DNA from 3 places in the Diaphorobacter nitroreducens genome. Region 3 is predicted to be linked to each of the others. Evidence: predicted binding sites of a transcription regulator. Region 3 holds the regulator's gene; each other region holds the start of a gene.
The links. The regulator NrdR, encoded in region 3, represses ribonucleotide reductase genes. The targets are predictions, from matches to a motif close to CACNANATNTNGTG.
Positions count from the first base shown of each region.

Region 1: BA022_RS14735 (ribonucleoside triphosphate reductase) is a predicted target of NrdR. The motif match lies at 1,163-1,176, and genes of this name have one in related genera.
Region 2: BA022_RS18070 (ribonucleoside-diphosphate reductase subunit alpha) is a predicted target of NrdR. The motif match lies at 2,051-2,064, and genes of this name have one in related genera.

Region 1 is NZ_CP016278.1:3,132,698-3,135,944, reverse strand. It holds gene BA022_RS14735 (ribonucleoside triphosphate reductase) at 1-1,148, opposite strand, end outside; partial or broken gene BA022_RS14730 (bifunctional diguanylate cyclase/phosphodiesterase) at 1,443-3,247, opposite strand, start outside.
Region 2 is NZ_CP016278.1:3,867,012-3,870,258, forward strand. It holds gene BA022_RS18070 (ribonucleoside-diphosphate reductase subunit alpha) at 1-1,962, opposite strand, end outside; gene ampD (1,6-anhydro-N-acetylmuramyl-L-alanine amidase AmpD) at 2,318-2,917, opposite strand; gene BA022_RS18080 (sigma-54-dependent transcriptional regulator) at 2,898-3,247, opposite strand, start outside.
Region 3 is NZ_CP016278.1:654,023-657,269, reverse strand. It holds gene glyA (serine hydroxymethyltransferase) at 1-1,060, shown strand, start outside; gene nrdR (transcriptional regulator NrdR) at 1,073-1,522, shown strand; gene aroC (chorismate synthase) at 1,599-2,699, opposite strand; gene BA022_RS03050 (CBS domain-containing protein) at 2,792-3,247, opposite strand.

The DNA.
Region 1 (3,247 bases), 1.6 Mb from region 3:
GGCGACAGCTCGGAGTTGATGAAGTTCTGGAAGTACGGCAGGCCGTACTTGGCCGTCATGTCGAACAGGGCGACGGCGTTCTCGCTCTCCCACGGGAAGTCGGGCGTGATGTTGTAGGTGGGGATGGGGAAGGTGAACACGCGGCCCTTGGCATCGCCCGTGGTCATCACGTCGATGTAGGCGCGGTTGATGACGTCCATCTCGGCCTGCAGCTCGCCGTAGCAAAACGGCATCTCCACGCCGCCGATCACCGGCACCTGCTCGCGCAGATCCTCGGGGCAGGTCCAGTCGAAGGTGAGGTTGGTGAACGGCGTCTGCGTGCCCCAGCGCGAGGGCACGTTGAGGTTGTAGACCAGCTCCTGGATGCACTGGCGCACGGCGGCATAGTCCATGCCGTCCTTGCGCACGAAGGGCGCCATGTAGGTGTCGAACGACGAAAACGCCTGCGCACCCGCCCACTCGTTCTGCAGCGTGCCGAGGAAGTTGACGATCTGCCCCACGGCGGAGCTCATGTGCTTCGGGGGCCCCGCCTCCACCTTGCCCGGCACGCCGTTCAGCCCCTCGTGCAGCAGCGTGCGCAGCGACCAGCCCGCGCAGTAGCCGCTGAGCATGTCGAGGTCGTGGATGTGGATGTCGCCATTGCGGTGCGCCTCGCCGATCTCGGGTGCGTAGACGTGCGAGAGCCAGTAGTTCGCCGTCACCTTGCCTGCCACGTTCAGGATCAGCCCGCCCAGCGAGTAGCCCTGGTTGGCGTTGGCGTTCACACGCCAATCGGCGCGCGTGAGGTACTCGTTGATGGAGCTTTCCACATGCACCAGCGTCTGCCGGTCGGCGCGCAGGGTGGCGTGGCGCTGGCGGTAGGCCATGTAGGCGCGCGCGGTCTGCAGATGGTTGGCGGCGATCAGCGTCTGCTCCACCACGTCCTGGATCTGCTCGATGGTCGGTGCCTCGCCATGGAAGCGGTGGATCAGCACCTTGGTGGCCTGCGCCGTGAGCAGACGGGCCTCGTCCTCGCCGAACTCGCCCGTAGCCTGGCCGGCCCGTGCGATGGCCGACTGGATGCGCACAGCATCGAAAGGCGTGCGCTCGCCGTTGCGTTGGATGACGTCGCGCGGCAGGCTGGCGACGATCGGAGATGGTGGTGTCATGGCAACCCTTAAAACACTACATATAGTGTTCACCATACCTATCAAACACTATAGGTAGTTTGATCAGGCACAAACCGCAGGGCAGAAAAGGGCCTGTGCAGAGGGGGGTGCGGTGCGCGGCTTGTGGCCCGCGCGCCACGGGGTGGAGCCGCAGCAGGCCCGCGCCCGAGAGGCTGGGCGGGGGATCGGGGCGCCGTGGAGGGTTTGACGCCGTTTGGCCTTCTGGCGCTTGAAGGGTAAGCGCTGGAAGCTATTAAAACAGTAGCAACCGGGTTGCGTGCGGCGCGACGCGTGTCAGGTCAACTCGACGCCAGCCTGCGCATTGCGCACAAAGGCCTCGAACGCGGCGGGCTCCAGCGGCCGGCTGTACCAGTAGCCTTGCATTTCGTCGCACCCGCAGGCCTGCAGCAACGCGGCCTGCTCGGCCGTCTCCACGCCTTCGGCAATGGTGGCCATGCGCAGGCTGTGGGCCATCTTGATGATGGCCGTCACGATGGCCTGGTCGCTGGCCTGGTGGGCGAGTTCGCGCACGAAGGACTGGTCGATCTTGAGTTTGTCGATGGCGTAGCGCTTGAGGTAGCTCATGGAGGAATAGCCTGTGCCGAAGTCGTCCAGCGCCACGCGAAAGCCCACCTCATGCAGGCGGCGGATGGTGGTCTCGGCCTGTTCCGGGTTTTCAGCGCGACGGCCTCGGTCAGCTCCACCTCGATGCGCTGGGGTGAAACGTCCATGCGCTGCAGGATGCGCACCAGCTCCTCGACGAAGTGCGGCCGCGCGAACTGCGCAGCCGATACGTTCACCGCCACCACCAGCGGCGGCAGGCCCGCGGCATCCCAGGCGCGCAACTGCTGCGCCACCTGCTCCACCACCCAGAAATCGATGGCCACGATGGAGCCGCTTTGCTCGGCGATCGGGATGAACTCGGCCGGAGACACCAGCCCCCAGCGCGGATGCCGCCAGCGCAGCAGCGCCTCGGCGCCCGCCAGCGCGCCGCTGCCCAGCGTGCGCTGGGGTTGGAACACCAGGAACAGCTCGCCGCGGTGCGCCGCGTCCTTGAGGCCGGCGGCCAGCTCCAGCGAACGCTGCGTGTGCGCCTGCATCTCGGGTGCGAAGAAGCGCAGCCCGTTGCGCCCGTCCTGCTTGACGCGGTACATCGCCACTTCCGCGGCGGACGCCAAGGTGCTGGCGGTGCGCGCGTCGTCGGGGTAGACGGCGATGCCGGCCGACGCGCTGACCGACACGGCATGGCCGTGGATCTGCAGTGTGGTCTGCAGCTGCGCCAGCGCATCCTGCGCCAGCAGCGCCACAGCCGCCTGGTCCGCCAGGGGCACGATGGCCGTGAACGCGTCGCCCGAATAGCGCGCCACGGGAATGTGCGGCGCGAGGCAGGCGCGCAGCCGGTTGCCCATCTCCAACAGCAGTTCGTCACCGGCCGCGTGGCCCAGGGTTTCGTTCACCAGCTTGAAGTTGTCCAGGTCGAACCACAGCACCGACACCCGTTCGTGGCTTGCGTCGGCGCGGTCGATGGCTTGCGTCAACTGTTCGTCGAAGGCTTTCTTGTTGAGCAGGCCGGTCAGCGTGTCGTAGTTGGAGAGGGCGCGGATGCGCTCCTCCGCCTCGCGCCGCTGCGTGATGTCCTCCATGTGCGCGACGTAATGCGTCACGTCGCCGAACACGTCGCGAACGGGGTAAAGCGAAGCGTTTTCCGTATAGACCTGTCCGTTCTTGCGGCGGTTGATGAGTTCGCCCTGCCAGGGCAGGCCGCGCGGCAGCTTGGTCCACATATCGGCATAGGTGGTCCGCGGCGTCAGTCCCGACTGCAGCACGCGCGGGTTGCGGCCCAGCACCTCTTGTGCGCCGTAGCCGCTGACTTCGCTGAAGGCCTTGTTGACGTAGACGATGCTGGCGTCGATGTCGGTGATGACCACCGGACTGGGGCTCTGGTCCAGCGCCTCCGACAGGCGGTGGATGACGGCCTCCTGGCGGCGCTGGGCCACGTGCTTCCAGAGGGCGTCGGCCACGGTCTGCAGCGCCTGTGCGTCGCGTGGGTGATAGTCCCGCGCCTTGCCGGCCACGCCCAGCAGCAGGCGCGGCCTGCC
Region 2 (3,247 bases), 850 kb from region 3:
CAGGCCGACGGGGCGGTGGCGCAGGTTGGAGTCCTTGGCCTTCTGTACGGCGTAGTAGTTGATGTCAATCACGTTGTCCAGCATGCGCATGGCCGTGCTCACGGTTTTGCGCAGCTTGTCGTGGTCGACGCCTCCGTCCTTGAGATGGCGCGCGAGGTTCACCGATCCCAGGTTGCACACGGCCGTCTCTGCATCGCTGGTGTTGAGCGTGATCTCGGTACAGAGATTGGAACTGTGCACTACGCCTACATGCTGCTGGGGAGAGCGGATGTTGCACGGGTCCTTGAAGGTGATCCAGGGATGGCCGGTCTCGAACAGCATGGACAGCATCTTGCGCCAGAGGTCGACGGCCGGTACGCGTTTGAACAGGGGCAGCTCGCCGCTCTCGGCCTTGGCCTCGTAGGCGATGTAGGCTTTCTCGAAGGCCTGTCCGTACAGGTCGTGCAGGTCAGGGACATCCGAGGGGGAAAACAGTGTCCACAGGCCCTTTTCCATTACGCGTTTCATGAACAGGTCGGGAATCCAGTTGGCCGTGTTCATGTCGTGGGTCCGTCGCCGGTCGTCGCCAGTGTTCTTGCGCAGCTCCAGGAATTCTTCGATGTCCAGGTGCCAGCTTTCCAGGTAGGTGCAGACGGCACCCTTGCGCTTGCCGCCCTGGTTCACGGCCACGGCCGTGTCGTTGACCACCTTGAGGAACGGCACCACGCCTTGCGACTCGCCGTTCGTGCCCTTGATGCGTGCACCGAGGGCGCGTACGCGTGTCCAGTCGTTACCCAGGCCGCCCGCGAACTTGGACAGCAGGGCGTTTTCCTTGATGGATTCGTAGATGCCCTCCAGCTCGTCGGGCACCGTCGTCAGGTAGCAGCTGGACAGCTGCGAGCGCAATGTGCCGCTGTTGAACAGCGTGGGCGTGCTGCTCATGAAATCGAAGGAGCTGAGCAGTTCGTAGAACTCGATGGCGCGGGCGTTGCGGTCGTCCTCGCGCAGCGCCAGGCCCATGGCCACGCGCATGAAAAAGGTCTGAGGCAGCTCGATGCGCGTTTTGCGCACATGCAGGAAGTAGCGGTCGTACAGCGTCTGTAGGCCAAGATAGTCGAACTGCAGGTCGCGCTCGGCCTTCAGTGCGCTTCCCAGGCGCTGCAGGTCGAATTCCATCAGGCGCGGGTCGAGCAACTCGTTGTCCACGCCCTGGCGGATGAACTGTGGAAAATTTTCGGCGTAGGCCAGGGCCATGTCGGCGGGATTCACGTCGCGGCCTAACACCTCGCGCACGATGGTGTGCAGCAACAGTCGTGCCGTCGCGTAGGTGTAGCCGGGATCTTTCTCGATCAGGGTGCGCGCCGCGAGGATGGATGCCTTGTACACCTCGTCCATGGGTACGCCGTCGTACAGGTTGCGCATGGTCTCCGCGATGATGGGCGCGGCCTGGACGTCCGATCCCAGGCCCGTGCATGCGGCTTCTACCAGGCTCTGCAGGCGCAGAATGTCAAGCTCCACGCGCTGACCTTGGTCCTGTACATACAGGGCCGGCATCTGGGGTAGCAGTTGTTCCTTCTTCTGTGCGCGTTCTTGCGCGCGGCGCTCGCGGTAGAGCACGTAGGCGCGTGCCACCTCATGATGGCTGCCTCGCATCAAGCCCAGCTCCACCTGGTCCTGCACGTCCTCAATGTGGAACGTTCCTCCTGCGGGGCGCGAGCGCATCAGCGCGCGCACGACTGCCTGGGTCAGCTGATCGACCACTTCGCGCACGCTCGCCGAGGCTGCTCCCTGTGCCCCGTGAACGGCCAGGAATGCTTTCATCATCGCCACGGCGATTTTTTGCGGCTCGAAGGGCACCACGGCGCCGTTGCGGCGGATGATCTGGTAGTGCATCAGTGGATGGGCCCCGGTCGGCGTGGCCGACGGGGTGGCCCGTGCAGGCGATGGGGTGTCAACAGGAACGGATAGGGGCGCAGCGTGCATGGAGGTCCTCGGAGGTGTTCGGAGAAATGGCCAGGCGGACGGGCAGTCACCTTCGGCCGGCGAAACGGCGGCGTAGACTGTCGCCGCACACTATATCTAGTGTGTGTTGATGGTTCAAGACACTAGGGGTAGTGTATCCCCGTAAGAGGCTGGCAAGATCGTTTCGTCGTGATTGAACGCCCGGGCCTTCTACTGCCGTCGCAACCCCCGTAGGATCAGGCCCGCATCCGACGGCTTGAGCCATGGTGCGGCATGCTGGCCGATCTTGCGCGCAAACGCGCGTGCAACTTCATCCTGAGCAGTGAAGGCGAGGCGAAGGCGCAAAGTGCGGCAATGCGTCCGGGTGCCTGGGGGATCAACACCCTGGCGGAAAAAGAACACCCGCGCCGGCGAAGGCTCCATGAAGTACACGCCAGTCAAACCCAGGGCCTGGGTCGTGTTTGCGTTCAGGGGCGATGTGCTCATGTCCCGCGATGTAGCGCACGGGGTAGCGCTGCCGCAGCGCCTTGCAAAGGGTCACAAGGGTGGCGTACTGCGCCTGCTCGAAGCTCCCACCTTCCAGCCCCTCGAGCTCAACGCCGATCGAGTCGTCGTTGCAGGCATCGCGCCCCCGGTAGTGGGAACGGCCCGCGTGCCAGGCGCGTCGGCCCACGTCCACGAACTGCCACAGCACACCTGCGCGCGTGATGAAGAAATGCGTCGACACTTCCAGGCCGCGAATCTGCTGGAAATAAGGATGGGCGTCCCAGTTCAGCCGGTTCATGAAAAGCCGGTGCACATGACCCCCGCCGAACTCTCCGGGGGGAAGGCTGATGGAATGCACCACGATGAGGTCCACGCTGGCCTGCGGGGGGCGTGGCCCGTGGTTGGGCGAGTCCATGCGTCTCGCATTCGCGTACCAGCCGCCATGCCAGGCAGGCCGCCGGGTCGCAGGCTCAGGGCTGCGCGTCGCCATGGCTGTCGCCGTCTTGCGGTACCTCGATGTGCAGCCGGGCAATCCGGTAACGGATTTGGCGCAGGCTGATGCCCAGGCGGGCTGCGGTGGCCGTGCGGTTGAAACCCGCCTCGCGCAGGGCGCGCACGAGTATTTCCCGTTCCTGCTGGTCGAGCCAGGCTTGCAGATCGTTGGGCAGGGGCATGCCTTCGCTGATGCCGGACCAACGAGGGGGCGCGTGCGGCTCAGCGGGCTGCGCGATGGCTGGTGCGGACGGTACGGGCTGCGGTAGGGGTGGCGGTGCCTCCACGGTGGGGGCTGGCGCGCCTTCAACGTGCAGCTCATGGCCAT
Region 3 (3,247 bases):
GCGCTACTACGGCGGCTGCGAGAACGTGGACGTGATCGAGCAGTTGGCCATCGACCGCATCAAGCAACTCTTCGGCGCTGAAGCGGCCAATGTGCAGCCCAACTCGGGTTCGCAGGCCAACCAGGCTGTGCTGATGGCCTTCCTGAAGCCCGGCGACACCATTCTGGGCATGAGCCTGGCCGAGGGCGGCCACCTCACGCACGGCATGCCGCTGAACATGAGCGGCAAGTGGTTCAACGTAGTCTCCTACGGACTGAACGACAAGGAAGAGATCGATTACGAGGCGCTGGAAGCCAAAGCCCGCGAGCACAAGCCCAAGCTGATCATCGCCGGCGCCTCCGCCTACGCCCTGCGCATCGACTTCGAGCGCTTCGCGAAGATCGCCAAGGAAGTCGGCGCCATCTTCTGGGTGGACATTGCCCACTATGCCGGCCTGGTCGTCGCGGGCGAGTACCCCAACCCGGTGCCGTTTGCGGACGTGGTGACCTCCACCACGCACAAGAGCCTGCGCGGCCCGCGCGGCGGCATCATTCTGATGAAGGCCGAGCACGAGAAGGCCATCAACAGCGCCATCTTCCCCGGCCTGCAGGGCGGCCCGCTGGAACACGTCATCGCCGCCAAGGCCGTGGCCTTCAAGGAAGCCCTGTCGCCCGAGTTCAAGCAGTATCAGCAGCAGGTGACCAAGAACGCCAAGGTGTTCGCGGAAACGCTGATCCAGCGCGGACTGCGCATCGTGAGCGGTCGCACCGAAAGCCACGTGATGCTGGTGGACCTTCGCGCCAAGGGCATCACCGGCAAGGAGGCCGAGGCAGCCCTGGGCAAGGCCCATATCACGATCAACAAGAACGCGATCCCCAACGATCCCGAAAAGCCGATGGTCACCAGCGGCATTCGCGTGGGCACGCCCGCCATCACGACACGGGGTTTCAAGGAAGAGGAAACGCGCCTCACGGCCAACCTGGTGGCCGACGTGCTGGACAACCCGCATGACGAGGCGAACCTGGAAGCCGTGCGCGCCAAGGTGCACGCGCTGACCAGCCGCTTCCCGGTCTATCGCTGATCGACCGCTGCGATGAAGTGCCCCTTTTGCAGCCATCAGGAGACGCAGGTCGTCGAAACCCGCGTCTCCGAGGACGGGGACTTCATCCGCCGCAGGCGCCAGTGCGGCGCCTGCGACAAGCGCTTCACGACCTACGAACGACCGGAAGTCAACTTCCCCACGGTCGTCAAGAAGGACGGCCGCCGCGTCGAATACGACCGCGAGAAACTGCTGGGATCGTTCAAGCTGGCGCTGCGCAAGCGACCGGTGAGCACAGTGCAGATCGACTCGGCCATCGAGCGCATCGAGGAAAAGCTGCTCAACCTGGGGCAGCGCGAGATCCTGTCCAGCCGCATCGGCGAGTTGGTCATGCGCGAGTTGAAGAAGCTCGACAAAGTAGCGTATGTGCGCTACGCCAGCGTGTACCGCAGCTTCGAGGACATCGACGAGTTCCGCGCGCTGGTGGACGAAGTCCGCAAGTAAGCCGCCACGCTTCAGTCGCTCTTCTATTGATAGCTGGCAGCGCCCACTGGGCGGGCGCTGCAGCCGTTTTTGACCATCACCCCAGGCGGACTGCCGGAATCGGAGCCACGGCCTGCACCACGTCGCCGCATTGCGCACGGTGGCGCAGCGCATGGTCCATGATGACCAATGCGAGCAACGCCTCGGCGATCGGCGCGGCGCGGATGCCCACGCAGGGGTCGTGGCGCCCCTTCGTGATCACCTCGGTACTCTGGCCGTGGATGTCGATGGACTCGCGCGGGCTGATGATGGAACTGGTGGGCTTGATGGCCAGCGACACCTCGATGTCCTGCCCGGTGCTGATGCCGCCCAGCACGCCTCCCGCGTTGTTGCTGGCGAAGCCCGTGGGCGTGAGCGAATCGCCGTGCGTGGTGCCGCGCTGGGCCACGCTGGCAAAGCCGGCCCCAATCTCCACACCCTTCACGGCGTTCAGGCCCATCATCACATAGGCGATGTCGGCATCCAGCTTGTCGTACAGCGGCTCGCCCAGCCCCACGGGCACGCTGGTGGCCTGCACGCGGATGCGCGCACCGCAGGAGTCGCCGGACTTGCGCAGCGCGTCCATGTAGTCCTCGTAGGCCTGCACGTCGGCCACCGGTGCGAAGAAGGGGTTGTGCGGCACATGCTCCCAACTCTCGAACGGGATGGGCAGTTCGCCCAGTTGGGTCATGCAGGCACGAAAGCGGGTGCCGTATTTCTCGGCCAGCCATTTCTTGGCCACCGCGCCGGCAGCCACGGTGGGTGCCGTGAGGCGCGCAGACGAGCGGCCGCCGCCGCGCGGGTCGCGCAGGCCGTACTTGTGCCAGTAGGCATAGTCGGCATGCCCCGGGCGGAAGCTCTGCGCGATGTTGCCGTAGTCCTTGCTGCGCTGGTCGGTGTTGCGGATCAGCAGCGCGATGGGCGTGCCGGTGGTCTTGCCCTCATACACGCCCGAGAGGATTTCCACCGCATCCGGCTCGTTGCGCTGCGTCACATGGCGGCTGGTGCCGGGGCGGCGGCGGTCCAAGTCGGCCTGAATGTCGGCCTCGGACAGTTCCATGCCGGGCGGGCAGCCGTCGATCACGCAGCCGATGGCGGGGCCATGGGATTCACCAAAGTTGGTGACGCAAAAAAGGGTACCGAGTGTGTTGCCGCTCATAGGAGTGCGATTATCCCCGAGCCACTGTTACTACCAAAAAATAGCTGCCAGCGCTTGATTGACAAGCGCTGGCAGCTATTTTGATCACCAAATCAGTTGGCCGGCCGCGATTCTTCCTGCGGCCAGTCGCGGATGTAGGCCTTGAGCAGCTTGTTCTCGAAATTCTGGCTGTCCACCACGGCCTTGGCCACGTCGTAGAAGCTGACCACGCCCATCAGCATGCGCTTGTCCATCACCGGCATGTAGCGCGCGTGGCGGCCCAGCATCATGCGGCGCACCTCGTCCATGTCGGTCTCCAGCGTGCAGGTCAGCGGCGCGTCGTCCATGGCGGTACGCACCAGCATGGTGCCCACGCCGCCACCATTTTTCGTCAGCGCCTGGATCACCTCGCGGAAGGTGAGCATGCCCACCAGGTCGCCATGTTCCATCACGACCAGCGAGCCGATGTCCTTCTCGGCCATGGCATCCACAGCGCGGGCCAGCGGCTCGTCGGGATGCACGGTGTAGAGGGTGTTGCCTTTGAGGCGCAGGATGTCGCTGACTTTCAT